Regions from separate parts of the Streptomyces sp. NPDC001530 genome, predicted to be linked through region 3. Evidence: riboswitches for the same ligand, from Rfam matches in the RefSeq annotation. Region 3 holds a riboswitch; each other region holds the start of a gene.

Region 1 (9,521 bases), on a different contig from region 3:
CTCGTCGGCCAGCGCCTCGGCGAACGCGCGGTTGTACGCCTCGTACGAAGCCCACTGGCGGCGGAATTCGACGCCGAAGACCGGCTCCAGCGGTGTCTGGTACAGCATGTGGTGGACGAACCACAGCACGGAGTTCGCGATGCCGTTGTACGCGTCGGCGTGCACCTCGGCGTCGATGTCCAGCATCCGTACGCCGGTCTCGCCGACCCCGCGCCGCACCGCCTCGCGGTCCCCGGCGCCGAGCGCCGAGCACACCCACAGGGCGTCCGCGTCCGGCCCGATCGCCGACAGGCCCGAGACCAGCCCGCCGCCGCCGCGCCTGGCGTGCAGCGAGCCGTCCTCGTGTACCTCGTAGGTGATCGGGCCGCGGTTCGACGCGACCAGAATCCGATGGGCACCATGCGTGGAAGCCATACGCCTCAACCTAGCCCGGCCCGGAAACGCTCAAACGTACGGCCGAGGTCCGAACAGGCCGTATACGACCGCCCGGAGTCGGTCACTCCTTGTCGACGGCTATGCCACTCTGCGTGACTGATATTCGGCGATGTCCGCCATCGGAGGGCGTTCCTCCGTGTCGACGGAGTGCGTGCGCGGCTCGAAACCGTCCTCGCCCCGTTCGAACTGTGTGAGCGCGGGACGGATCATGTGGCCGCGCGCCAGCCGCAGCTGGGCCGTGCGATAGATCGCCGCGGCCATCCGGCCCAGCGCCTGCCCGTCCTGGTGGCGGTGCCTGCGGACGCCCACGTCGACCTGGGCCAGGGCGTCCAGGCCCACCAGGTGCAGGGCGTCGACGAGCATGCCCAGCTCGACGCCGTACCCGACGGGGAACGGGAGCTGCTCCAGCAGCGACCGCCGGGCCGCGTACTCGCCGCCGAGCGGCTGGACGAAGCCCGCGAGCTGCGGCCAGTGCATGTTCAGCAGGGGGCGCGCCATGAGTTCGGTGACGCGGCCACCCTGACCGGCGGCGGAGCCGAGCGGCCTGTCGTACATGGCCTTGACGAGGTCCACGCCCGGGTCGGTGAGCAGCGGGCCCACGATCCCGGAGACGAAGTCGGACGAGAACTCCTTGAGGTCCGCGTCGATGAAGCAGACGATGTCCCCGCTCGTCACGAGCAGTGACCGCCACAGGACCTCGCCCTTGCCGGGCACGGTCGGTATCCGCGGCAGGATCTCGTCCCGGTGCACGACGCGCGCGCCCGCGGCGGCGGCCACCTCGGAGGTGCGGTCCGTCGAGCCCGAGTCGACCACGACGATCTCGTCAACGAGGGGGACCTGTTGCATCAGATCGTGGCGGATGATCGCGACGATCTCGCCGACGGTCTCCTCCTCGTTGAGCGCGGGCAGCACGACACTGACCGTCGACCCTGTGGTGCGTTTGGCGGCCATGAGCTTGTGGAGCGGGCGATCGGTCACGGACCACGAGCGGGTGCTCAGCCAGCGCTCAACTTCTTCCAGCACAGTCTGCGGCTCCTTACTGTCTGATCACACACTCTCATCGGCGTGCCCGCCGCGGCAGCGGCAGATCGGATAGGGCCGTCTCGCGGTTCGGACGACTATCTCAACTGTCCTGGCCTTCGGTTACAGTCTTGAACAACGCGGATGACCATCGCATTGCGTAGATCATCCGCGTACAACCGAATACCGCTCATCCAGAGGGGCAGAGGGATACGGCCCGATGAAGCCCCGGCAACCCTCCAGCTGGTTCCTGTCACGCGGACGTGGCGAGGCTCCCGGCTAGGGAAGGTGCCAAATCCGTCTCACGGCGAAGTGCGTCGTGAGGAAGATGAGGAGAAAGGGCCTCGCCTCCATGGCTGCGCAGACAGTTGCCACCACCACGAACTCTGTCGATCTGGGTCCCGCCGCGGCGCTCTCATGCCGCGAATGCGGTCACCGCGTGCCCCTCGGCCCGGTCTTCGCCTGCGAGGAGTGTTTCGGCCCGCTGGAGATCGCGTACGACTTCTCGGCCTACGAAACCGAGGAACTCCGCAAGCGCATCGAAGCGGGCCCCGCGAACATCTGGCGTTACGCGCCGCTGCTCCCCGTCCCGGCGGACGTCGCCGAGAAGCCGAACATCAACCCCGGCTGGACCAAGCTCGTCAAGGCCGACAACCTGGCGCGCGAGCTGGGCGTCGACGCCGGCAAGCTCTTCGTCAAGGACGACTCCGGCAACCCGACGCACTCCTTCAAGGACCGCGTCGTCGCGCAGGCCATCGAGGCCGCCCGCGCCTTCGACTTCACCACTCTCTCCTGCTCCTCGACCGGCAACCTCGCCGGTGCCGTGGGTGCCGCCGCCGCCCGCGCCGGCTTCCGCTCCTGCGTGTTCATCCCGCACGACCTGGAGCAGGGCAAGGTCGTCATGGCCGCGATCTACGGCGGCGAGCTCGTCGGCATCGAGGGCAACTACGACGACGTGAACCGCTTCTGCTCCGAGCTGATCGGCGACCCGGCCGGCGAGGGCTGGGGCTTCGTCAACGTCAACCTGCGGCCGTACTACGCGGAGGGCTCCAAGACCCTCGCGTACGAGATCTGCGAGCAGCTCGGCTGGCAGCTCCCGGACCAGCTGGTCGTGCCGATCGCCTCCGGCTCCCAGCTCACCAAGGTCGACAAGGGTCTGCAGGAGCTGATCAAGCTCGGCCTCGTCGAGGACAAGCCGTACAAGATCTTCGGTGCCCAGGCCGAGGGCTGCTCGCCGGTGTCCGTCGCCTACAAGGCCGGGCACGACGTCGTACGCCCCCAGAAGCCGAACACCATCGCCAAGTCGCTCGCCATCGGCAACCCGGCCGACGGGCCGTACGTGCTGGACATCGCGCGCCGTACGGGCGGTGCGGTGGAGGATGTGACCGACGAGCAGATCGTCGACGCCATCAAGCTCCTCGCGCGCACGGAGGGCATCTTCGCCGAAACCGCAGGTGGCGTGACCGTCGGCGTCACACGCAAGCTGATCGAGAACAGGCTGCTCGACCCGACGCTGACGACCGTCGTCCTCAACACCGGTGACGGTCTCAAGACGTTGGACGCGGTGGCCGGCACGGGGCTCACCGCGACGATCCGGCCCAACCTGGACTCTTTCCGGGAAGCCGGCCTCGCGTAAGGACCGTTCTCCATCTGCGGGCCGGTGGGGGCTGGTCGCGCCCGCGCGGCGGAGCCGCATATTCAGCAGAGCCCCGCGCCCCTTACGGGGCGCTGTACCTGACCGGAGGTCATCACCCATGAGCGTCAACGTCCGTATCCCCACCATCCTGCGCACCTACACCGGCGGTCAGGCCGAGGTGAGCGCCGAGGGTGCGACCCTCGCCGAGGTCATCGCCGATCTGGAGAAGAACCACACGGGTATCGCCGCGCGTGTCCTGGACGACCAGGGCAAGCTGCGCCGCTTCGTCAACGTGTACGTCAACGACGACGACGTCCGGTTCGAGCAGGGCCTGGAGACGGCGACGCCGGACGGTGCGGGCGTCTCGATCATCCCCGCCGTCGCCGGAGGCTGACCACCAGTCACAGTGCGGGCGGTTGCTGACCCGGCTTCCAGCACGAAGAGTTCACCGAATTGCCCCCTCCGTGAGAGAAACGGAGGGGGCAATTCTGCATGGTTGAGCGGGGTACAGTTGGGGAACCTGCTTCGCCTTTCATGCCGGGCGCATATGAGTACCTGCCGGGCGCCCGACTAGAAGCAGCCAAAGTGCCCCGCCTTTTTGAGCCGTTTATGGCATATACGGGGCCCGACTTGCCCTGAATCCTTGCGAATTCTCCGCATATTCCCGATCGGCTGTGCCCAGAATTCTCGTCCGATTGACCTGTTGCAGACGGCAGTTGGACAGATACATTCAGCCGCGGTCGACGCGTTCCGGCGCACACCCCCAACCGTTGGGGGGTGAGGTCTGACCCGGATCCGCGAAGTGTGGATCTGTGCAAGGGCCAGTAATAGGGGAGTTAGGCATGGCTCAGGGCACCGTCAAGTGGTTCAACGCGGAGAAGGGGTACGGCTTCATCGCGGTCGACGGTGGTGCGGACGTCTTCGTGCACTACAGCGCGATTCAGATGGACGGCTACCGCACCCTTGAAGAGGGTCAGCGAGTGGAGTTCGAGATCTCGCAGGGCCAGAAGGGTCCGCAGGCGGACATGGTCAAGCTCGCCGTCTGATCCCGGCGCGAACGGCCACCGACGCACTCACGCCGAGGGGCCCGCATCCCACCAGGGATGCGGGCCCCTCGTGCGTTCCCGGGCCGACCCCTCAACGAGCTCGCTGCGCGAGCGCACCTTGCGCCCACCCGTCGCCCGACCACCACCCCTCAACGAGCTCGCTGCGCGAGCGCACCTTGCACTCGACGGGGTCGAGTGCTAATCATTGGCGTTAGCACTCTCCGAGTGAGAGTGACAGAACTTGGATCGGGCCGGTGAGGTCCGCAGGCCGGTGGGGCAAGGAACCACAAGGCTTGCAGGCCGTCCGTCGCGGGCGCGGGCACGATCCGGAGCAATCCACCCCGTCCGGGAGGACCACTTCACATGGCCAAGATCATCGCGTTCGACGAGGAGGCGCGGCGAGGCCTCGAGCGCGGCATGAACCAGCTCGCGGACGCCGTCAAGGTGACCCTCGGCCCCAAGGGCCGCAACGTCGTCCTCGAGAAGAAGTGGGGCGCCCCCACGATCACCAACGACGGTGTCTCCATCGCCAAGGAGATCGAGCTCGAGGACCCGTACGAGAAGATCGGCGCCGAGCTGGTCAAGGAGGTCGCGAAGAAGACGGACGACGTCGCCGGTGACGGCACGACGACCGCGACCGTCCTGGCCCAGGCGCTGGTCCGCGAGGGCCTTCGCAACGTCGCCGCCGGTGCCAACCCGATGGCCCTCAAGCGCGGTATCGAGAAGGCCGTCGAGGCCGTCTCCGCCGCTCTGCTGGAGCAGGCGAAGGATGTCGAGACCAAGGAGCAGATCGCTTCCACGGCCTCCATCTCCGCCGCCGACACCCAGATCGGCGAGCTCATCGCCGAGGCCATGGACAAGGTCGGCAAGGAAGGCGTCATCACCGTCGAGGAGTCCCAGACCTTCGGTCTGGAGCTGGAGCTCACCGAGGGTATGCGCTTCGACAAGGGCTACATCTCGGCGTACTTCGCCACCGACATGGAGCGTATGGAGGCCGTCCTCGACGACCCGTACATCCTGATCGCCAACTCGAAGATCAGCAACGTCAAGGACCTGCTGCCGCTCCTCGAGAAGGTCATGCAGTCCGGCAAGCCGCTGCTGATCATCGCCGAGGACGTCGAGGGCGAGGCCCTGTCGACCCTGGTCGTCAACAAGATCCGTGGCACCTTCAAGTCTGTTGCCGTCAAGGCCCCGGGCTTCGGTGACCGCCGCAAGGCCATGCTCGGCGACATCGCCATCCTCACGGGCGGCGAGGTCATCTCCGAGGAGGTCGGCCTCAAGCTGGAGAACGCGGGTCTGGACCTGCTGGGCCGCGCCCGCAAGGTCGTCATCACCAAGGACGAGACCACGATCGTCGACGGCGCCGGCTCCGCCGACCAGGTCGCCGGCCGGGTCAACCAGATCCGCGCCGAGATCGAGAACTCGGACTCGGACTACGACCGCGAGAAGCTCCAGGAGCGCCTGGCGAAGCTGGCCGGCGGCGTGGCCGTCATCAAGGCCGGTGCCGCCACCGAGGTCGAGCTCAAGGAGCGCAAGCACCGCATCGAGGACGCCGTTCGCAACGCGAAGGCGGCCGTCGAGGAGGGCATCGTCGCCGGTGGTGGCGTCGCTCTCATCCAGGCTTCCGCCGTGTTCGAGAAGCTCGAGCTCGAAGGTGACGAGGCGACCGGCGCCAACGCCGTGAAGCTCGCCCTGGAGGCCCCGCTCAAGCAGATCGCCGTCAACGGTGGTCTCGAGGGTGGCGTCGTCGTCGAGAAGGTGCGCAACCTTCAGGTCGGCCACGGTCTGAACGCCGCGACCGGTGAGTACGTCGACATGATCGCCGAGGGCATCATCGACCCGGCGAAGGTGACCCGCTCTGCCCTGCAGAACGCCGCCTCCATCGCCGCGCTGTTCCTCACCACCGAGGCCGTCATCGCCGACAAGCCGGAGAAGGCCTCCGCGGCCGCTCCGGGCGGCATGCCGGGCGGTGACATGGACTTCTGATCGACCTCTGGTTGATCACTGTCCTTACGTTCCGAGGGCGGTACCCCCACTCCCAGGGGGTGCCGCCCTCGGGCGTGTTCGGGGTCAGGGGCGCAGCAGGGGCCATGGGCGGGCGTGGTCCGGATCACAGAAGGGGGCGTGGGGCGGCGGAATGCCCTGGCGGGCGGGGCGGTTGACGTTGACAGACGGTTTGATGCATGTGCACATACTGCACGGAATCCCCATGCGCCGTCTGCTCGATGTCTGACCGACCTCTCCGAGGAGCCCCCTTCGTGACTGCCACCGCCGCCTCGCGCGCAGCCGAGATCCTGTCCCGCCCCGTGACCCTGAACGGCCTGACCGTCCCCAACCGCATCGCGATGGCCCCGATGACCCGGATGTTCTCGCCGGGCGGCATACCGGGGGAGGACGTCGTCGGGTACTACGCCCGCCGCGCCGCCGCGGGCGTCGGTCTGATCGTCACCGAGGGCACGTACGTCGGCCACGACTCGGCAGGGCAGAGCGACCGCGTCCCGCGCTTCCACGGCGAGGAGCAGCTGGCGGGCTGGGCGAAGGTCGCCGACGCCGTGCACGCGGCGGGCGGCGCGATCGTGCCGCAGCTGTGGCACATCGGCATGGTGCGCAGCGCGGGCGAGCCGCCGTTCGCGGACGCCCCCGCGGTCGGCCCGTCGGGCCTGCGCATCAACGGCACCGCCGGTGAGGGCAAGGAGATGACCCAGGCCGACCTGGACGACGTCATCGCGGCGTTCGCCGAGGCCGCGGCCGCCGCCGAGCGCATCGGCTTCGACGGCGTCGAACTCCACGGCGCCCACGGCTACCTCATCGACCAGTTCCTGTGGGCGGGCACCAACCGTCGTACCGACGCGTACGGCGGCGACCCGGTGGCCCGTACGAAGTTCGCGGCGGAGATCGTCGCCGCCGTGCGCGCGGCGGTCTCCCCGGAGTTCCCCGTCCTCTTCCGCTACTCGCAGTGGAAGCAGGAGGCGTACGACGCCCGGCTCGCCGAGACGCCGGAGGAGCTGGAGTCCATCCTGACCCCGCTCGCCGCGGCCGGAGTGGACGCCTTCCACGCCTCCACCCGCCGCTACTGGCTCCCGGAGTTCGACGGCTCGGACCTGAACCTGGCCGGCTGGACGAAGAAGCTGACCGGCAAGCCCGCCATCACCGTCGGCTCGGTCGGCCTGGACGGCGACTTCATCAAGGCCTTCCAGGGCGAGGGCGCGCCGGTGGCCGGCCTCGACAACCTCCTCGACCGCCTGGAGAGCGACGAGTTCGACATGGTCGCGGTCGGGCGTGCGCTGCTGCAGGACCCGGAGTGGGCGGCGAAGGTTCTCGACGGACGGTTCGCGGACCTGGCGGCGTACGACCCGGCGGCGCTCCGCACCCTCAGCTGACCTCGGGGGTTTTCGCCCCCACCCATTCCCGTACCCCGGGGGCTGCGCCCGCCAGACCCCCCTGGGTTTGACTTTCGGGTGCGGACGGGTGGGGGCTCCCCCTGGATCGGCTAGAGGTTGCCCATTGGTTCGATGTCGATTCTTACCGGGGTGCCCCAGATGCGTAGGACCTCGTAGTCCGTGAATTCGTGGACCAAGCGGTAGGCCATTCCGGGGCGGGGGGTGCGGCGCTCGGCGGCGAGGTAGCGCTCGGCCTCGTGGCGGTCTCGGCGGGGGGTGCCGCAGAGCTGCCACGCCTGGCCGTTCCAGACCTCCGGGAGCCAGCGCTGCTGGGGCTGGGGGCGGTCGCCGCGCAGGCCGTAGCGGGACTTGGTGCGCTCGGGGGCTTCCTCGGGGCCGGTGGTGGTGCGGCCGTGCGCGTACGCGTCGTTGACCTCGGAGCGGCGGGCGGCGCGGCGGCGGGTCTCGCAGAGCAGGCAGAGGTCGGCGGCGCCCTCGTCGACGGGGCCGCCTGGATGCTCCGAGCAGCGGGTCGTGGGCGCGGCCGTCGTCACCGTCTCGTCGAGCAGGTCCAGGGCCCGCTTCAGGTCGGCCTTGACCTCGTGCAGCTTGGCGTCGGGGGTGTCGGCGTTCAGCGCGTCGCCGTGCTCCCCGAGCAGCCGCAGGGCGCGGCCGAGGGCGGTCAGCTGTGCGTGGTTCACGGTGGTGGGTTCCCTCCCCGGCCGAGCGGTTGTCGTTTCTACCTCGACCACCCTCGCACACGGCACTGACAACCCGGCCCGCACGTCAGCCTCGCGCTGGGCTGCCGCCGCCGGGCGCATCGGCGCGGGTCGTGAAGCCGAAGGCGTACGTGGCGAGGAAGCCGACCAGGTAGCCGGTCAGGAGGCCGCCCGCGTAGATGGTGGCCGTCAGGGCCAGGCCCCGGTTGCCGGAGAGGAGGGGGAACAGGGCCCAGCCGGACGGGCCGATGGCCGTCGAGCCGACCTTGTCGCCCAGCATCGAGAAGAGGCCGACGAAGGCGCCGCCGGCCGCGCCGCCCGCGCACGCCGTGATGAAGGGGCGGCCGAGGGGGAGCGAGACGCCGTAGATCAGGGGTTCTCCGACGCCGAGGAGGCCCGCGGGGAGCGCCGACTTGATCGTCGTACGGATGGACGTGTCGTGGCGGAGCCGGACGTACACCGCCGCGGCCGCGCCGACCTGGCCCGCGCCCGCCATCGCGAGGATGGGGAGGAGCACGGTGTAGCCCTGCTGCTCGATGAGGGTGGTGTGGATGGGGATCAGCGCCTGGTGCAGGCCCAGCATCACCAGCGGGAGGAACAGACCGCCCAGGATCAGGCCGGCGAAGGCGCCGGTGTTCTCCAGGAGCCAGTTCGCCGCCGTGCCGATGGCCATGGAGAGCTCGCCCGCCGCGTACATCAGGGCATAGAGCGTCACCAGGCCGGTGAGCAGCACCGTGAGGGTGGGGGTGACCAGGACGTCCAGGGTCTGCGGGACCCAGCTGCGGCACCACTTCTCGACGTACGTTCCGAGGGCCGCGGCCGCCAGTGCGCCCAGGACGCCGCCCTGGCCGGGAGCGAGCGTCATCCCGAACACGGTCACCTTCGCGACGCCCGCGTACACGATGACCGCCGCCACCGCGCCGCCCAGGATGGGCGTTCCGCCGAATTCCTTCGCCGTGTTGTACCCGACGAACACGGCGATCAGGGCCATGAAGCCGGAGGCGATGGCGGCGAGGGCGGGGGTGAGGGAGGGCAGCCAGTGGAGGTTGATCAGGAGGCCGTTGAGGCCTGCGATGACGCCGCAGCCGATCAGGGCGGGGATCAGGGGGACGAAGATGTTCGCGACGCGGCGGAGGAGGAGTTTGAGGGGGGTGGAGTTGCGGTGCCGCTGGGCCGCTTTCAGCTCGGCGCCTTTGGCCGCCAGGTGATCGGCGGTCGTGCCCGCGGCCAGCAGGGCTTCGAACTCGGGGGTTACGCGGCCGACCGTGCCCGGGCCCAGGACGAT
Region 2 (9,521 bases), on a different contig from region 3:
GACGTTGTCCTTCCGGTAGGAGGCGAAGTCGTACTTCTTCTTGCGCTCCTCGGTGTCGGTGATGTTGGCGAAGGCGACGTCGACCTTGCCGCTGTCGATGCCGACGAACATGTTCTCCCAGGTGGAGTTCCTCAGCTCCGGCTTCAGGCCGAGGACCGCGGCGACCAGACGACCGAAGTCGGGTTCCGCTCCGGTGAGGGTCTTCTGGTCCGAGCCGACGTACGCGAGGGGCGGGAAGCCGTCGGGCAGGGCGCCGACGCCGATCTCCAGCTTGCCGCTCTTGCGGACCGACGCGGGCAGCTCGGCGCTGATCGACTTCACCTCGGAGACCTTCAACTTGGTCTGCTCGGCGGCCCCGTTGGACAGCTGTCCCACGGTCACCGTGCCCGCGGCGTCGGTCGTGGTGGCGGCGTCGCTGTCGCCCCCGCAGGCGGCGAGCCCGGCGGCCAGTGAGGCAACGGCGGTCGCCGCGGTGATACCGCGTATCAGGCTGCGTCGAGAGAAGTGCGTAGGCATGGCTGTCCTTGTCGCTGGAGGAGGGCGTGACTGCGGTGAAGAGGTTGTGACTGCGGTGAAGTGGCAGAAGGGAGGCGCCGGTCAGAGCACCTTGCTGAGGAAGTCCCGGGTCCGCTCGTGCTGCGGGTGGTCCAACACCTGTGCGGGCGAGCCCTGTTCGACGATGCGACCGCCGTCGATGAAAACGATCCGGTCGGCGACCTCGCGGGCGAAGCCGATCTCGTGCGTGACGATGACGAGGGTGGTGCCGCTGGTCGCCAGGTCCTTGATGACGGCCAGGACCTCGCCGACCAGTTCGGGGTCGAGTGCCGAGGTGGGCTCGTCGAACAGGATGATCCCTGGGCGCAGCGCGAGGGCGCGGGCGATGGCCACGCGCTGCTGCTGGCCGCCGGACAGCTGGCGCGGGTAGGCGCCGGTCTTCTCGACCAGGCCCACGCGGCTGAGCAGTTCGCGTGCCAGCTCCTGGGCCTCGGGCTTGGTCAGCTTGCCGGTGGCCACGGGCGCGGCGGCCACGTTGTCGAGGACGGTCAGGTGCGGGAAGAGGTTGAAGTTCTGGAAGACGAAGCCGATCCGGCCGCGCTGGGTCAGGATGGCTCGCTCGCTGAGTTCCTTGAGACGCTCACCGTGCCGTCGTACGCCGATCAACTCGCCGTTGACGCTGACGTATCCGACCTCGGGTTTCTCCAGGTGGTTGATCACCCGCAACAGCGTCGACTTGCCGGAGCCGGACGGGCCGAGGATGACGGTGACCTCGCCGGGCCGCACCGTCAGGTCGACGCCGTCGAGCACCCGGTGGGCGCCGTACCACTTGTGCACGTCGTGGACCTCAAGGGCGGCGGGACGCGCGTCGAGGGTCTGGGCGGTGGTCATACGGCGGCCTCCTTGCGCAGCCGGGCCCGCAGATCACCGAGGCCGGTCCGCACCTTCTGCAGTGGCGTCGGCGGCAGGGTGCGCGTCGCGCCCCGGGCGAAGTACCGCTCGACGTAGAACTGGACGACGGACACGGCACTCGTGAGGATCAGGTACCAGACGGTGGCGACCAGCAGCAGCGGCACGATGTCGCCGGGATAGGTGCTGCCCATCGTCTGCACCGAGCCGAACAGATCGAGCAGCGACACGTAGAACACCAGGGATGTGCCCTTGATCAGGCCGATCAGCTGGTTGACGTAGTTCGGGGTGATGGACCTGAGGGCCTGCGGGAAGACGATCCGGGTGAACTGGTACGTCTTCGGCAGGCCGAGCGCGGCGGCCGCCTCGTGCTGGCCCTGGTCGACGGAGAGGATTCCCCCGCGGACGACCTCGGCCGCGTACGCCGCCTCGTTGAGGCTGAGGCCGATGACGGCGACCGTCATGTCGGTGGCGAGCCGTGACTCGTCGAAGGTGACGAAGGCCGGCCCGAACGGCACACCGAGGCTCAACGTCTTGTACAGGGCGCTGAAGTTGTAGAGGAAGATCAGGACGACGATCAGCGGTACGGAGCGGAACAGCCACGTGTACACCCAGCTCGCCGCACGCAGCACCGGACTCCCGGAGAGCCTCGCGAGGGCGAGCAGCACCCCGCCGAGCAGTCCCAACACCGCGCTGAGCGCGGCCACTTCGAGGGTGATGACGAGGCCGTCGAGGATGGTGGGGCGCAGGAACCAGTAGCGGAAGCGGTCCCACTGGTAGAAGGGGTTCGTGGCCAGGCCGTGGATGATCTGGGCGACCAGGACCAGCACGACAGCCGTGGTGATCCAGCGGCCCGGCCTGCGCAGCGGCAGCACGCGTTGGGCGGTGAGCGGCTTCGCCGGGGAGTCGGCGGGCGGTGCCTCGGCAAGGGACACGGCGGCGCCAGGGGGTTCACTCATGAGGGCTCCAGCGGAGTCGGACACCCCGGTGCGGCGTACGCGACGGCACCGCAGCACAACGAGGAAGGCCGCGGATGACGAAGAACGGGAAGACGCCGGTACCGGGGGCTGGGCGGGCAGAGGGCACACCGCGGCGGCGGTGCGCGTCAGGGATTCAGAACGCCGTCAGCCTTGACAGCGGGCACAGCCCGAAGCGGTACACAGGGCACTGTTGACGCGGAGCAGATCGACACAGCGGTTCGCGCACAGCAGGACGCAGCCGCGGGGCCGCCGTGCGGCCTTCCAAGCTGCGTCCATCGCCGTCTCCGTCACTGTTGCCGCCCGTGGGCGGCTCGCGCTTACCGAAAGTCTTCCGGTCCGGTCGTCACCTGGGGCACCCCACCGCGTCGCGAGGGTTGCCGGCCAGCGAGCCAGGGCTTTTTCGCTGACACTCATGACCGATCTGCGGCGTAAGTTAGGCACGCGCGGAAACCAATGTCAACGTGTTCCGGCCCGGATGACCACCTGGTGAGACCGCGTACAGGCGTCCTTGACGCCTTCGGGGAGCGCGCCGACACTGGCGGGGACGGTCACGATTGTCAGCGCCTCGTCCCCGCGGATTCTCCCGCGCGACGCGGTCATCGGCCCCGGCCCGCTGACAGGCAACCCTTCCACCGCGACGGGGTGCCCCGGGTGACGACCGGGTCCCGCCGGTGCGGCGGGGCAAGCGCGGTCTCGCAACTCGCGGGCCCTGGAGGCGGACCGGTGGGAATGCCCAGGAACTACCTGACGAGACGTCTGCACATCGACTTGTTGCGGGTCTCCAGCGCGTACTAGTCCGGCCGCTTCGTGCCGGTACGCAAGCGCAGTCACTCCGTTCCGCCGCTGCCGCCCACGAGGCGGCCGGGGCTTCGTCGTTCCCATGGAGAGTCATGCCCAAGACAGTTTCGCGCGCCTCGAACACAGGCACCGCAGGCACGTGCGCCACCAGCGCCGCCACCACCAGCTCGCACGCGCCAAGTGCAGGCACCTGCTCCTCAACCTCTCCCGCCCCGAGCCCAGTTGATTCTCCGTCAAGCGCTCGCCCCTGGGGCGCCGGACCGTCCGTGTCCACTCGCCCGCACGCCATCCGCAGCCGTATCGGCGTCGGCGCCGCCGGTGGTTTCTACCCGGCCCCGCACCGCTATCAGCTGTATCTCTCCGAAGGCTGTCCGCGCTCGCTGCGCCTGGCCATCACCCTCGACCTGCTCGGCCTCAAGGACTCGGTCACCACCACGACCCTGGCGCTCCCCGCCGAAACACCTGACGCGTTCGCCTCGCTGCGCCGCGCCTACGAGGCCACCTGGCACCACTACGAGGGCCCGCTGACCGCGCCCGCGCTGTGCGACCGCTGGAGCGGACGCATCGTCAGCAATCACACCCCCGACATCCTTCGTGACCTCGCGGACCTACCGAGGGGCCACGACGGAACCTGCGCCCCCGCGCTGCACCCGCCGGCCCTCGCCGCGGACATCGACGCCCTGCGCGAACTCCTCGACCGGGACGTGACATCGACCGCACGGCCGGAGGCCCGATCGGCGACGCTGGATGTACTGGACTGTCAACTCGCCACTTGTACCTACGTCTTGAGCGAGGAGCTGACAGCGGCGGACGTGGACCTCTGGGTGGCACTCACCCACCTCGACACAACCGACCCCCTCTCCCGGCACAGCCGCCTCCGCGACTACGTGCGCCGCCTCGGCGAGCATCCTGCCTTCCAGGGCGCCGGGTGCGTACGTCCTGACGGTCACCGCGGCGGCGCTCGCGGAAATACTTGACGGAGGTTGTCAGGTATTCAGCCCAAGGTGGGGTGCACAGAAGACAGTGAACCGGCGCCGGAGGCCTCTCCGTCCGTCCGCGCGTGCCGGTGTCCTGAGCAGGAGGTTGGGCATGGCGCAGCACGCGGTCGCATTCGAGGTGGTCGGTCCCTGGTCACTGGACGCGAGCCGGGAGTTCTGGGAGGAGTTCGCTCCGCTGGGGCCGGCCGCGGCGGCGGGTGCCGACGGGGCGCTGCGCACGGTCTTCCACGCCGACGCCGACTGGCGCCGTGTCGCCGCGGAGGTCACCCAGTACGGCACCACGGCGCACGTCGTGGTGACCGGCGACGGCGACCTGGACGCCGCCGCCGAGCAGGTGCGCCGCTTCCTGTCCCTGGACATCGACGCCCGCGGCTGGCCCGCGGTCGCCGAGCGCGACCCCGTGATCGCAAAGGTCCAGGCCCGCTGGCCCGGCCTGCGCCCGTGCGGCTTCCACTCGCCGTACGAGGCCGCTGCCTGGGCGGTGTTGACCCAGCGCACGGGGATGACCTCGGCCAGGCGTATGCGCGCCGAACTCGTCGCCCGCTACGGCACCGGCGGCGCGTTCCCCTCCCCCGAGGCCCTGCTCGGCCTGGACGTCGAACTGCCCTGGCGCAAGACCGAGTACCTGCACTCCGTGGCGTACGCCGCGCTCGACGGGCTCCTCGACGGGGCCTGGCTGCGCACCCTGAACCCCCAGGAGGCGGTGCGCCAGGTCCAGCAGGTCAAGGGGCTGGGCGTTTTCTCCGCCGAGCTCGTCGTCATACGCGGCGCGGGCCACCCGGACACCCTGCCGAGCCAGGAACGCCGGCTGGAGGCGGAGATCACCGAGCAGTACGGCCCCGGCCACCACCTCACCGAGGTCTCCGAGAACTGGCGGCCCTACCGCGCATGGGCCGCGCTGCACCTCCGCGTCCTGCGCGCCGAGCGCATGGGCCCGGCCGACGTCCGCCCCGCTCACACCCCCGCGTAAGGCGGCGGAAAACGTCGCGCCCGTCGGTCAGTCGGCGACGGTGATGACGATCTTGCCGCGGGCGGTACGGGAGGCCAGTGTGGCCAGGCCTTCGGCCGAACGCTCCAGCGGCAGGACGGTGTTGACATCGGCCTTGAGCGTGCCGGCGGCCAGCTGCTCGGCGAGCGGGGCGATGACCTGGCGCACCGGGCCTCCGTTGACGTTGGCGCCGGTGAGGCCCGCGGCGGCGAGCACCCGCTCGTCCGCGGCACCGAGGGTGGAGGAGACCTTGCCGCCCTTGCGGACCACGTCCAGCGGCAGGCCGTCCGCGCTGTGCGAGACGAGGTCGATGAGGGCGTCGACGCCCTCGGGGTACGCGACGCGCACCTGGTCGGCGACATCGCCGGTGGTGTAGTCGACGACCGTGGTGGCCCCCAGGCCGATGAGCCGGTCGGTGTCGCTGGGCCGGGCGGTGGCGACGACGGTGACGCCGCGCGCGGCGAGCAGCTGGACCGCGTACGTGCCGACCCCTCCCCCGGCGCCGACGACCAGCACGCTCTGGCCGGACTCGGCGGCCACAGCATCGACCGCGGCAAGCGCGGTCGCACCGGCCAGCGGCAGGGCCGCGGCGGTGGTGAAGTCGATCCCGGCGGGCTTGAGGGCGACGGCGGCCGCGGGCAGGACCGCGTACTCGGCGACCGTCCCGGCCTGGATCGGCGGGGCCAGCAGGATGTGCCCGAAGACCTCGTCGCCGGGCTTCACATGGTCGACGCCGGCGCCGACCGACTCCACCACACCGGCCGCGTCCCGGCCGACGACCAGTGGGTACTCGTGCGGCATCATCTCCGCCATCATCCCGGCGGCCAGCACGTTGTCGATGGCGTTGAGCGAGGCGGCCTTCACCTTGATCAGGACGGTGCCCTCGCCGGGCACCGGCACGGGCAGGTCGGACACCTCGGGCTGCTGCCCGGCGGCGGGAACGTTCAGTGCGCGCATGATGTGCCTCCAGAGATGAGGGGAGAAATAGGAAGAAGAGTACGAAAAGAAGGGGGTGGGTGGCGGGTACCGCGCCGCCCGCGTATGGGATGGCGTACGAGCCTCTCAAGACGTACGAGCCGAGGCGGCCCCAGCCCGCCAGGACGGACGCGATGTCCGGCGCAGCTGGGAGGATCAGGCCGAGCGCCCCCAGGACCTCGGCCGCCCCGATCCCCGTACGCCTGCTCGCCCAGGCCGGAGTGGCCCAGCGGCCGAGTACCCATAGTGCGAGGTTCGGCCACGGCAGGCCGAAGAAGAGCTCGTCGCCTCGTCGGACTCCACGAGCCGTTCGAGGCTCGCGCTGATCCGCGCAGCCACTCTGTCCGCCACCTGCGCATCACGACACCGGACCACGCTCGCAATCCGTAACCTGCGGCGACCGCGAACGAACATCAACTGGCTAGACTACGCACCCTCGTACACGCGATCCCGCCACGTACGAGCAAAGCCGTTCCCGAAGGGTTTCGACGCTTGATAGCCATCGAAGATGTCAGCAAGCGATACGCCGACGGCACGGTGGCCGTCGATCGCCTGTCCCTCCAGATACCGAACCACTCCATCACCGTTCTCGTCGGACCCTCGGGCTGCGGCAAGACCACCACGCTGCGCATGATCAACCGCATGGTCGAGCCGAGCAGCGGCACGATCCGGGTCAACGGCGAGGACATCCTGCGCCAGCCGGTCAACGCCCTGCGCCGTTCCATGGGTTACGTCATCCAGAACGCGGGTCTCTTCCAGCACCGCACGGTCCTCGACAACATCGCCACGGTGCCGCGGCTGCTCGGCTGGTCCAAGCAGCGGGCCCGCGCCCGTGCCGCCGAGCTCATGGAGCGGGTCGGTCTCGACCCGGGCATGGCCCGCCGCTATCCGTACCAACTGTCCGGCGGCCAGCAGCAGCGTGTCGGCGTCGCCCGCGCGCTGGCGTCGGACCCGCCGATCCTGCTCATGGACGAGCCGTTCTCCGCGGTCGACCCGGTCGTCCGCCGGGGCCTCCAGGAGGAGTTGCTCCGCATCCAGGGCGAACTCGGCAAGGCGATCGTGTTCGTCACCCATGACATGGACGAGGCCATCACGATCGGCGACCGCATCGCCGTGATGCGCACCGGCGGCCACCTGGCCCAATTCGCCGCCCCCGACGAGTTGTTGTCGTCGCCCGCCGACTCGTTCGTGGAGGAGTTCCTGGGCGCCGACCGGGGTATCCGCGGTCTGTCGTTCCTGTCCACCCGCGAGCTCGCACTCGACCGCTCCCGGGTCTTCCCGGTCGGCTCCGACTGGCAGGAGATCGCCGGTCGGGGCGGAGAGCGGTCGTCGGTGCTGGTGACCGACGCCGGCGGCAAGCCGCTGGGCTGGGCGGACCTCAGCGTGTGGGGCGGTGACGTTCAGGCTCTGGAGCCGTACGGGCAGAGCTTCGAGGTGGGCCGGGACTCGCTGCGGGTCGCGCTGGACCGGGCGGTGCTGTCGCCCACCGGCCAGGCGGTCGCCGTGGACGGGGCGGGGCAGGTGCTGGGCGTCGCCGACCAGGAGACGATCGCGGCGGCGATCCGCGTGGCCCGGCAGCGACGGGCCGCGGACTCCCCACAGGGCCCGTCGGACTCCCCGCAGGGCCCGTCCCACCTGAAGGCCGCGCGATGAACGGCTTCTTCGACATTCCGAGCGACCTCCAGAACAGCTATCTCGGTCTGATCTCCTGGCACATGCAGGAGGCCCTGATCCCGGTGCTGGTCGGTCTGCTGCTGGCGCTGCCCATCGGCCTGCTGTGCGTCCGGTTCAACTGGCTCTACCCGCCGGTCCTTTGGGTCACCACGGTGCTGTACGCGATCCCGTCGCTCGCCTTCTTCGTGGTGCTCATCGACTACACGGGGCTGAGCCGGCTCACCGTGATGATCCCGCTGTGCCTGTACAGCCTGGTGATCCTCGTCCCCGCGGTCGTCGACGGCATCCGCTCGGTCCCCGAGGAGACGAACGCCGCCGCTGCGGCGATGGGCATCGGTCCCGGCCGCCGCTACCTCCAGGTCCAACTCCCCATCGCCGTACCGGCGATCATGGCCGGACTGCGGGTGGCGACCGCCTCCAGCATCAGCCTGGTCAGCGTCGGCGCGCTGATCGGCAACCAGGGGGCGCTCGGCAATCTGCTGACCACCGCGATGCTGTACCACCGGCCGGTCCTCGCGGTGAACTCGGTGGTGACCACCGCCGTCCTCGCGGTGCTGGTCGACGCCCTGCTGGTGCTGCTGCGCCGGGTGCTCACCCCCTGGCAGCCGCCGTCCAGCCGCAGGACCAAGGGCCGTACGGCCACGATCGCGGCCACCGCCCGCACCCCGGAGAGCGTGTCGTGAACGTACTCAATTTCATCCAGTCGTTCTTCAGCGACGGCTCCCACTGGCACGGCTACGACGGCATCCCGCAGCGCGTCTGGGAGCACCTCCAGTACTCCACCGGGGCCCTCGCGATCGCCGCGGCCATCGGTCTGCCCATCGGCCTGGTCACCGGACACACCGGCCGCGGCGGCAACGCGCTGGCCTTCGTGTCGGCGGGGGCCCGGGCCCTGCCGACCTTCGGGCTGCTGGTGCTGATGTTCGTCTGGCTCGGGCTCGGCATCCTGCCTGTGATGATCCCGCTCGTGGTACTGGCGGTCCCCCCAGTGCTCATCACCACCTACGAGGCGATCCGCACCGTGGACCCCTCCCCCGTGGACGCCGCCCGCGGCATGGGCATGTCGGAGGGGAAGATCCTGTTCCAGGTCGAGGTCCCGGCGGCGTTGCCACTGATCCTCAGCGGACTGCGCTCGGCGGCGATCCAGATCGTGTCGACGGCGACGATCGCGGCCTATGTGAGCCTCGGCGGGGTCGGCCGCTACATCGTGGACGGCCTCTACCAGCGCAACTACGAGAAGGTGGTGGGCGGGGCCACCCTCACCGCCGTGCTCGCCCTGCTCGTCCTGGTGCTCTTCTGGGCCGTGGCCCGGCTGGCGGTGTCCCCGGGAGTGCGCAGGCGCCGGGCGGCCTGACGGCCGTATCGAAGGGGGACGGGTCCTGGGCCCGTCCCCGCTTCACCGCTCGGCTGTGGCCAGCGCGTGCTCGAGGACGACGAGGAGCGCGTCCCGTACGGAGCCGCGTTCGCGCGCGTCGAACACGGTGAGGGGCACGTGGTCGGCGACGTCGAGGGCCCACCGTACGTCGTCCAGATCGTGTTCGACCTTGCCGTCGAAGGCATTGACGGCCACCGCGAAGGGGATCTCGCGGTGCTCGAAGTAGTCGACGGCCGTGTAGCAGTCGTCGAGCCGACGGGTGTCGACGATGACGAGTCCGCCGAGCGCGCCCTCGACGAGGTCGTCCCACATGAACCCGAAGCGCTCCT
Region 3 (9,521 bases):
CCGCGCGAGAAGGCGCCCGCCGGCGAGCGGGTGGCCGACTGGGCCGACGGCCGTCTGGGGATCTACTCCCTGGCCAAGTCCAACATGCGCAAGATCTTCCCCGACCACTGGTCGTTCATGTTGGGTGAGGTCTGCCTCTACAGCTTCATCATCATCATCCTCACGGGTGTGTATCTGACGCTGTTCTTCCACCCGTCGATGAACGAGGTGGAGTACCACGGCAGCTACATCCCGCTGCAGGGCCAGCTGATGTCCGAGGCGTTCAACTCGACCATGCACATCTCCTTCGATGTGCGCGGTGGTCTGCTGATCCGGCAGATCCACCACTGGGCGGCGCTGATCTTCCTCGCCGGCATGTTCGTGCACATGATGCGCGTGTTCTTCACGGGTGCGTTCCGCAAGCCGCGTGAGGTCAACTGGCTGTTCGGCTTCCTGCTGTTCGTCCTGGGCATGTTCACCGGCTTCACCGGTTACTCGCTCCCGGACGACCTGCTCTCCGGCACCGGTGTCCGCTTCATGGAGGGCGCGGTCCTGTCCGTGCCGATCGTCGGCACGTACCTGTCGTTCTTCCTCTTCGGCGGAGAGTTCCCGGGCGGCGACTTCGTGGCCCGCTTCTACTCGGTCCACATCCTGCTGCTGCCGGGCATCATGCTCGGCCTGGTGGTCGGCCACCTGATCCTGGTCTTCTACCACAAGCACACGCAGTTCGCGGGCCCCGGACGGACCAACAAGAACGTCGTCGGCATGCCGCTCCTTCCGGTCTACATGGCCAAGGCCGGAGGCTTCTTCTTCCTGGTCTTCGGTGCCATCGCGGCCATCGCGGCGGTCGCTCAGATCAACCCGATCTGGGCCATGGGCCCCTACCGTCCGGACCAGGTGTCCACCGGCGCCCAGCCCGACTGGTACATGGGCTTCTCCGAGGGCCTGATCCGCTTCATGCCGGGCTGGGAGGTCAACCTCTGGGGTCACACGCTCGTCCTGGGTGTGTTCATCCCGCTGATGATCTTCCCGCTGGTCCTGGTCGCGATCGCGGTCTACCCGTTCATCGAGTCCTGGATCACCGGCGACAAGCGCGAGCACCACATCCTGGACCGCCCGCGCAACGCCCCGACGCGTACCGGCATCGGCGTCGCGTGGATCACCCTGTACATGGGGCTGCTGATCGGTGGCGGCAACGACCTGTGGGCCACGCACTTCCACCTGTCGATCAACACGGTCACCTGGTTCGTGCGGATCTTCTTCTTCGTCGGACCGGTCCTCGCGTTCCTCATCACCAAGCGGATCTGCCTCGGCCTCCAGCGCCGCGACCGGGACAAGGTGCTGCACGGCCGCGAGTCGGGCATCATCAAGCGCCTGCCGCACGGTGAGTTCATCGAGGTCCACGAGCCGCTGCCGCAGTCGTCGCTGCACGCCCTCACGGCGCACGAGCAGTACCTGCCGGCCGAGATCGGCCCGACGGTCGACGAGAACGGTGTCGAGCGCAAGGTCACGGGCACGCAGCGGCTGCGCGCCAAGCTCAGCAAGGGCTTCTACGGGGAGAACAACCAGATCCCCAAGCCCACGGTCGAGGAGTACAAGGAGATCACGAGCGGCCACGGCCACCACTGATCCTCTGATCGGTCCTTATTGATCGCCACGGCTGGAGCCCCGTCCATTGCATGGACGGGGCTCTTTGCCGTCTCCCGGGCTGGATAGGGTGTTCCCATCCCTATAAGGAGTCCCTTTCCGGGACTGAACCAGGAGCGGCTTATGAGCGCTGTGAACCCCGCTGGAGGCGACACCGCGGCGGGCCGTTCCTGGCCCCAGGTGCTGAACGGCCTGCTCGACGGCCGTGACCAGAGCGCGGACGACACGGCCTGGGCGATGGACCGCATCATGCGCGGCGAGGCGACGGACGCGCAGATCGCCGGTTTCGCGGTGGCGCTGCGGGCCAAGGGCGAGACGGTCGAGGAGATCTCCGGGCTCGTCCGGACGATGTACGAGCACGCCAATGTGATCGAGGTGCCGGGGCCGACCGTCGACATCGTCGGTACGGGCGGCGACGGCGCGAAGACCGTCAACATCTCCACGATGTCGGCGATCGTGGTGGCCGGGACCGGCGCCAAGGTCGTCAAGCACGGCAACCGTGCGGCGTCCTCGGCCTCCGGTGCCTCGGACGTCCTGGAGAAGCTCGGCGTCAACCTCGAGCTGCCCCTGAAGCGGGTCGCCGAGGTGGCCGAGGAGGCCGGGATCACCTTCTGCTTCGCGGTGAAGTTCCATCCGGCGCTGCGTCATGTGGCGGCGGCGCGGGGTCAGTTGGGGATCCGGACGACGTTCAATGTCCTCGGGCCGCTGACGAATCCGGCGCGGGTGCGGGCGCAGGCGGTCGGGGTCGCGGATCTGCGCATGGCGCCGATCGTGGCGGGCGTCTTCGCCGAGCGCGGCAACTCCTCGCTGGTCTTCCGCGGCGACGACGGCCTCGACGAGCTGACCACCACGTCGACGTCCAAGGTCTGGGTCGTCCGCGACGGCAAGGTGACCGAGGAGCGCTTCGATCCGCGCGACGTCGGTATCGACCTCGTCCCTGTGGAGGCCCTGCGCGGCGCCGACGCGTCGTACAACGCGGACGTGGCCCGTCGACTGCTGAACGGCGAGACCGGGCCCGTACGGGACGCGGTGCTGCTGAACTCGGCGGCGGCCCTGGTGGCGCTGTCGCCGGGCGACGCGCCGCTGGTGGACCAGATCCGCGCGGGCATGGCGAAGGCGGCGGAGGCCATCGACTCCGGGGCGGCGAAGAGGACGCTGGAGCGGTGGGTGGCGGCCACCAACGCATGAGCCGTACGCCGACTCCGAGCCCATTGAGCCGTACGTCGGCTCCGAGGCCGTACGTGAGGTGACGCGAGGCGCAGTCCGGATCCTGGACTGCGCCTTGCGCGTCGAAGATCTTCTGGCAAGATGCTGTACCAGGTCATGAGCGACAGCCATCAGGCCCCGGCCGGCTGTCCGGCAACCCTCCGTCCGTGGCGGGGTGCCCCGGGTGAAGACCAGGCCGTAGGCAGCGAGGTCTACGGCAAGCGCGGACCCCTCGCACGCTTTCAAATAAGCGCGGTACCAGGGGTCCTGGTCGTTCGAGGGAGCCTTCTGTGAGCAAGCGAATGCGATAGGGCGTAGAGCCCCGCCTCCGCATACCCCCTTTCCACCCTTCCCGCGCTGAGCCGTATTCCGGTGTACCCGATCCCGGTGTACCCGGTACCCGCTCGCGCGGTGATTCCTTCTGCCTCTCACAGGAGCTCGCCATGTCTGTCTTCACCGCTGCCGCCGACCAGACCGTTTGTGCCCCTCTGCCCGTCCTGGGGCGAGATGTCACCGTCCCGCTCGTCACCGGTGGCGAGGTCACCTACGCCGCGCTCGACTACGCCGCCAGTGCCCCGGCCCTGCAGCGGGTGTGGGACGACGTGGCCGCATACGCCCCGTACTACGGCAGCGTGCACCGCGGTGCCGGGTACCTGTCGCAGCTGTCCACCGACCTGTTCGAGAACGCTCGCAAGACCGTCGCCGAGTTCCTGGACTGCCGCGAGGGCGACCAGGTGATCTTCACCCGGTCCACCACCGACTCACTCAACCTGCTCGCCGCCACCCTTCCGGCCGACTGCCAGGTCTTCGTCTTCGAGACCGAGCACCACGCCTCGCTGCTGCCGTGGCGGGATGCCCGGGTGACGTACCTGAACGCCCCGCGCACGCCTGACGAGGCCGTCGCGACGCTGGAGCGCGCGCTCGCCGACCGCGACCCGTACGGGCCGGCCCTCGTCTGCGTCACCGGGGCCTCGAACGTCACCGGTGAGCTGTGGCCGGTGCGGGAGCTCGCCGCGGCCGCGCACGCGCACGGCGCGCGTATCGTCCTCGACGCCGCGCAGCTGGCCCCGCATCACCCGGTGTCCGTCCGCGACCTGGACGTCGACTGGGTCGCCTTCTCCGGCCACAAGCTGTACGCGCCCTTCGGCTCCGGTGTCCTCGCGGGCCGCTCCGACTGGCTGCGCGAGGCCGAGCCGTACCTCGCGGGCGGCGGTGCGAGCCGGAAGGTCGCGCGGCGTACGGATGGTGGCGTGGACGTGGAGTGGCACGAGAGTGCGGCGCGGCACGAGGCCGGGTCGCCGAACGTGATCGGCGCCTACTCGATCGCGTCGGCCTGCAAGGCGCTGGCGGAGGCCGGCTTCGAGGGGCTCGTCGCCCGGGAGCAGCACCTGATCGACACGGTCCGCGCGGGGCTGGCCGAGGTGCCCGAGGTGCGGGTCCTCTCCCTCTTCGGTGACGACGCGCCGCGCGTCGGCGTCATCTCCTTCGTCGTCGAGGGGTGGAACAGCTCGCACTTCGCCGCCGCGCTCTCCGCTGAGTACGGCATCGGGGTCCGGGATGGCCTCTTCTGCGCCCACCCGCTGGTGCGCACCCTCCTCGGCAGCGACCCGGGGACCCAGGGCGAGTGCGGCGCCCCCGAGGCCGCGCCCGGCGAGAAGTCCCTCAACGCCATCCGCGTCAGCTTCGGCGCGGGCACTCCCGACGAGCACGTCCAGCGCTTCGTGACCGCCGTGAAGGAACTCGTACGGGACGGCGCGAAGTGGAACTACCGCACGGAGGACGGCCGCTGCGTCCCGGCGGTCTGACCCGACCGCAGGTGGGTGGGGGCTCGGGCGGGTGGGTCTTTCGCCCCCGCCGCCCCTACCCGTCCCCTCCACCTGGGGCTCCGCCCCAGACCCCGCGAGGGGGCACTGCCCCAGCCCCGGCGAGTGGGCGCTGCCCCAGACCCCGTGAGGGGCGCCGCCCCAGACTCGGCGAGGGGGCGCCGCCCTCTGGACTTTCCCGCACGGGGCTCCGCCCCCAGGGCCCCCTCGGGGCTCCGTCCTTGACCCGCCCGGGGCTCCGCCCCCGTCCCCGCCCGGGGCTCCGCCCCTGACCCGCCGGGGGCTCCGCCCCTGACCCCTGCGCGCGGCTACGTCCTTGGACCTCGTCGGGGGCGCTGTCCCCCCTCGGGACTCGCCTCTGGCTCCTGTCCAGGACTCCGCCTCTGGCTCCTGTCCAGGGCTCCGCCTCTGGCTCCTGTCCAGGGCTCCGCCTCTGGCTCCTGTCCAGGGCTCCGCCTCTGGCTCCTGTCCAGGGCTCCGCCTCTGGCCGCTGTCCGGGACTCCGCCTCTGGCCCCTGTCCAGGGCGCCGCCCCTGGCCCTGTGGGGTGGGCGCTGGCCCCTGTGCCCTGACTGCGGTGCGCCTGCCTCGTACTCGTGGCCGAGGGCTTCGCCCTGGACGCGACGGAGGCTTTGGTTCGGAGCCCGCCCCGCAGCTTCCCCCGGAGCCCTGCCTGGTTCCGGCTCCTCAACCGTCGGAGCGGACCTGTTCTGTCTGTTCAGCCTGTCCGGCGTTTGAGGACGGGGCCGTTCAGGTCGAAGCGGGGGTCTGGGGGCGGCAGCCCCCAGGGGTGGGAATGGGTAGGGGCGGCGGGGGCGAATTCAGCCGTCCAGGCCGATGGCGAAGGCCGCTTCCAGGTCGTGTTGGGAGTAGGTGCGGAAGGCGACGTGGGTGTCGGTGGCCTCGACGCCGGGGATCTTGCTGATGCGGCCCGGGATGACGTCCGCGAGGTCTTCGTGGGCCTTGACGCGGACCATGGCGATCAAGTCGTACGTGCCGGTGACGGAGAAGACCTCGCTGACGCTGTCCAGCGCGGCGATCGACTCGGCGATCTCGGGGATCCGGTCCACGCTGGTCTTGATGAGGACGATCGCGGTGATCACGGTTGGTTCTCTCCCTCGGGGGCGGCCGTCGCTGGGGCCTTCACTCTAGTCGTACGGCCGAATCGGACCGATGCGTAGAGGAAGCCGGCCGAGAAGCCCACCAGGTGGGCCAGATAGGCGACGCCGGGGCCCGATGTGTCGCGGCCCGCCGCGAGCCACTGCAGGGTCACCCAGAAGGGCAGCACCACCCAGGCCGGGAAGCGCAGCGGCAGGAAGAAGAGGAACGGGAAGAGACTGGTCACCCGGGCCTTGGGGAACAGGTACAGGAACGCGCCGAGGATCGCGGAGATCGCCCCGGACGCGCCGACCAGGGACTGTTGCGAGGAGGCGTTCGCGGCGGCGTAGCCCAGCAGGGCGAGATAGCCGCACCCCACGTAGAAGAGGGCGAACTGCACGTGGCCCATGCGTTCCTCGGCCATCGCCCCGAAGACGTAGAAGAAGAGCATGTTGCCGAGGAGGTGGAGCCAGCTGCCGTGGATGAACAGGGCCGTGGCGGGAGTGAGCGCCGCGCGGGGCGCGCCCTCGAAGAGCTCGGTGGGCACCACGCCCCAGCGCCGGAAGTAGGCCCGCTGGGCGACCAGTAGTTCGTCCCCGCTGCCGTACACCGGATTGAGGCCCGCCGCCGGGCCGATCACGAAGATCAGACAGCAGAGGGCGATCAGGCCGTATGTCACCGGCGCCGACTGTCCCCGGATCGCTCTGCCGACCGTCGTACTCCAGTTGCTGATCATGGTGCAGAGCATGGCGTAACGGGAGCCATGCGGACAGACCGCCTCGCCGCTGTGGACAGCCGAGCGTCGGGTACCCGCCAGGCCGTAGGGTTACGAGCCACATGCACCAGGGAGACTGGCGCTGGACGGACACTAGAAGGAAAGCGACTGCCACATGACGGTTCCCCTGCCGGACGCCAAGACTCGCTGGCGCTGCACGCTCTGCGGCAACCTCACGCGTTTCGACGTGACCCGCTCGTCGAAGGTCGTCGAGTATGTGCACCTCGACCTGGCCGGTGAGCCGAAGGTCGAAGAGCGCGAGGTGGTCAGTGAGACCATCGAGTCGGTCCGCTGCCGCTGGTGCAACGCGGTGGATCAGGTGGAACTCGTGGACAGGCCGGGCGCCGGCTCCTGAGGGAGCGGGCCCCGCACAGGCATTGGGGTGACGGATGGTGGAGACCACAGGCGGGGAGCCGGACGACGGCGCCGCTGAGGTGCTCGACCGTCCGCTGCCCGATGGTGTGCGGAGAAGAGTCGTCCAGATTGTCTCCGATGGTTTCGGTGGGCTGACCGTTGGTGAACTGCCTACCCAATTGCGGCAGTACGCCCGGTTCGCCCCCAACCGGCGGGCGAAGTTCGCCGGTAACGCCATGGCTGCGGCGCTGGAGACGGACCCTCTCTTCAGACAGCGCATCGCCGAGAAGCTGAGAGAGGCGCAGCCGGAGCTCACCGGTGCCCTCGACTCGGGCGCGCCGCCCCCGGCCGCGGACCCGCTGGACGTGGCGGCCGCGGCCTATGTGCTGCGCCCCACGGGCTGGGTGAAGCTGGTGACCGCCGCGGGCGAGGAGGCCCTGCGGGCGGACGCCGAGCGCGCCGACGAGGAGAACCGGGCCGAGCTGGAGCGGCTGCGTGAGGAGCTCGCGCAGGCCCGCGGCCAGACGAAGGCCGAGACCGAACGGCTGCGCACGGAGCTGGAATCGGCCAAGAAGGAAGCCGAATCGCTGCACCGCAAGCTCCGCGGCGCCCTCAGCGACGTCAAACGCGGCGAGGCCGCACTGCGCAAGATGCGCGGCGAGATGGACGCCGTGCGGGCGGAGGGGCAGGCCCAGGTGTCCGCCGCCGAGAGCGAGACGCGGCGGCTCAAGGCGCGGCTGGGGGAGGCCGAGGCGACCCTCGAGGCGACGCGGCGAGCGGCGCGCGAGGGACGCAGCGTCGAGGACATGCGCGTACGGCTGCTGCTCGACACCGTGCTGGACGCCGCTCAAGGGCTGCGGCGGGAGCTGGCGTTGCCGCCCGTGTCCGTACGGCCCGCCGAGACCGTCGATGCGGTCGAACCGGGACGGATGACGCCAAAAGACATCGCCGCCCGCGCCCTGTCCGAAAATGATCCGGCGATCCTCGACCAGCTCCTCGCGCTGCCGCAGGCCCATCTGGTCGTCGACGGCTACAACGTCACCAAGACCGGCTATCCGCAGATGCCGCTCGAGAAGCAGCGCCTGCGGCTCCTCGGGCAGCTCTCGCAGCTCGCCGCGCAGACCGGCGCCGAGGTGACCTGTGTCTTCGACGGGGCCGAGCTGGCGGCTCCCGTGCTGCTCGCGCCGCCGCGCGGAGTGCGGGTGCTGTTCTCCAAACCCGGTGTCACCGCCGATGAGTTGATCCGTCAGCTGGTGCGTGCCGAGCCGCCGGGGCGGCCGGTCATCGTCGCCTCCACCGACCGTGAGGTGGCCGACGGCATCGCCAAGGCGGGTGCGCGGCCGGTCGCTTCGGCGGTGCTTCTCAAGCGTTTTTCGCGGGGCTAGTCGAGCGCATCTCGCTCGGTTGACCATCTGGACTGTACGTCTCATAGGGAACGTAAGTCCCATGCGCAACATCCGGGCGTGATGCCCGAATTGGCAAGACCTTCACGCAACGTAGTGTCAAGCCCGCATCACTGCATGTGAGTTGTCGGCAAAGAATGCGCTCGGTGACCGAGATTTTTCCTATGAGGATTTGAACTGATCACGAGAGGGTCACTAGGGTCAGGCCTCGAACCTCCGCTCGGGTGATCACTCATTGGGAGTGACGGCGGAGGGGCACCGCCCGTCGGCGCAATCGGCAGGCGGCTGGAGGAAGAAGGAGCTCGCCTTCGTGGCGTCCCACCGTCGACCCAAGCAGCCGAGCCGCACCCGTGTGACCGTGCTCACCACCGCCGCCGCCGCTGCCGTGGCCCTCAGCGCGAACGCCGCCAACGCCGCGCCGAGCGAGAAGCCGAGCAAGGACGAGGTCAAGGCCAAGGTCGACAAGCTCTACGAGGAGGCCGAGCAGGCCACCGAGAAGCTCGACGGGGCCAAGGAGAAGCAGGAGAAGCTGCAGAAGCAGATCAGCGCCCTGCAGGACAACGTCGCCCGCGGCCAGGAAGAGCTCAACGACCTGCGCGACGGCCTCGGTTCCATGGCCAGCGCCCAGTACCGCACCGGTGGCATCGACCCCTCCGTGGCGCTCTTCCTCTCCTCCGACCCGGACGACTATCTCGACAAGGCGTCCACGATGGACCAGCTGAGCGCTCAGCAGGTCGAGGCGCTGAAGAAGGTCCAGGAGAAGCAGCGCTCGCTCGCCCAGCAGCGCAAGGAAGCCTCCGACAAGCTCAAGGACCTCGCCGACACCCGGGCGGAGCTGGCCAAGAAGAAGAAGGAAGTCCAGAGCAAGCTCGGCGCGGCGCAGAAGCTCCTCAACACCCTGACGGCGCAGGAGAAGGCGGCTCTCGCGGCCGCCGAGCAGGAACGCGCCACCCGGGCCAGCGAGCGCGTCGACCTCGGCAACAGCAAGGCCGCCTCCGGGCGCGCCGGCGCCGCGTTCTCCGCCGCGCAGAGCAAGATCGGCTCGCCGTACGTCTACGGCGCCTCCGGTCCCTCCTCCTTCGACTGCTCGGGCCTGACGTCCTGGGCCTACGCCCAGGCCGGTGTCTCCATCCCGCGCACCTCGCAGGCGCAGGCCAACGCCGGTACGCGCATCTACTCGCAGAGCGACCTGCAGGTCGGCGACCTGGTCATCTTCTACAGCGACCAGCACCACGTC

The links. A riboswitch is a leader RNA that binds a small molecule or an ion and turns the genes downstream of it on or off. The one in region 3 is predicted to bind S-adenosylmethionine.
Region 1: another riboswitch for S-adenosylmethionine. It lies ahead of thrC (threonine synthase); the one in region 3 lies ahead of ACFY0T_RS34425 (aminotransferase class V-fold PLP-dependent enzyme).
Region 2: another riboswitch for S-adenosylmethionine. It lies ahead of ACFY0T_RS17620 (cell envelope biogenesis protein OmpA); the one in region 3 lies ahead of ACFY0T_RS34425 (aminotransferase class V-fold PLP-dependent enzyme).

The regions. Positions count from the first base shown of each region.
Region 1 is NZ_JBIAVS010000018.1:199,439-208,959, reverse strand. Features, by position in the region: gene ACFY0T_RS34080 (trehalose-6-phosphate synthase) at 1-414, opposite strand, end outside; gene ACFY0T_RS34075 (glucosyl-3-phosphoglycerate synthase) at 514-1,458, opposite strand; SAM riboswitch class I at 1,643-1,790, shown strand; gene thrC (threonine synthase) at 1,808-3,091, shown strand; gene ACFY0T_RS34065 (MoaD/ThiS family protein) at 3,210-3,485, shown strand; gene ACFY0T_RS34060 (cold-shock protein) at 3,934-4,137, shown strand; gene groL (chaperonin GroEL) at 4,501-6,123, shown strand; gene ACFY0T_RS34050 (NADH:flavin oxidoreductase) at 6,363-7,517, shown strand; gene ACFY0T_RS34045 (hypothetical protein) at 7,628-8,218, opposite strand; gene ACFY0T_RS34040 (PTS transporter subunit EIIC) at 8,304-9,521, opposite strand, start outside.
Region 2 is NZ_JBIAVS010000008.1:67,668-77,188, reverse strand. Features, by position in the region: gene ACFY0T_RS17635 (ABC transporter substrate-binding protein) at 1-516, opposite strand, end outside; gene ACFY0T_RS17630 (amino acid ABC transporter ATP-binding protein) at 598-1,386, opposite strand; gene ACFY0T_RS17625 (amino acid ABC transporter permease) at 1,383-2,363, opposite strand; SAM riboswitch class IV at 2,693-2,802, opposite strand; SAM riboswitch class IV at 2,931-3,078, shown strand; gene ACFY0T_RS17620 (cell envelope biogenesis protein OmpA) at 3,449-4,159, shown strand; gene ACFY0T_RS17615 (DNA-3-methyladenine glycosylase family protein) at 4,272-5,150, shown strand; gene ACFY0T_RS17610 (NADP-dependent oxidoreductase) at 5,178-6,125, opposite strand; gene ACFY0T_RS17605 (ABC transporter ATP-binding protein) at 6,636-7,796, shown strand; gene ACFY0T_RS17600 (ABC transporter permease) at 7,793-8,500, shown strand; gene ACFY0T_RS17595 (ABC transporter permease) at 8,497-9,171, shown strand; partial or broken gene ACFY0T_RS17590 (ATP/GTP-binding protein) at 9,214-9,521, opposite strand, start outside.
Region 3 is NZ_JBIAVS010000019.1:46,193-55,713, forward strand. Features, by position in the region: gene ACFY0T_RS34415 (cytochrome bc complex cytochrome b subunit) at 1-1,608, shown strand, start outside; gene trpD (anthranilate phosphoribosyltransferase) at 1,750-2,814, shown strand; SAM riboswitch class IV at 2,946-3,062, shown strand; gene ACFY0T_RS34425 (aminotransferase class V-fold PLP-dependent enzyme) at 3,276-4,637, shown strand; gene ACFY0T_RS34430 (Lrp/AsnC family transcriptional regulator) at 5,476-5,757, opposite strand; gene ACFY0T_RS34435 (rhomboid family intramembrane serine protease) at 5,754-6,488, opposite strand; gene ACFY0T_RS34440 (hypothetical protein) at 6,643-6,882, shown strand; gene ACFY0T_RS34445 (NYN domain-containing protein) at 6,917-8,266, shown strand; gene ACFY0T_RS34450 (NlpC/P60 family protein) at 8,595-9,521, shown strand, end outside.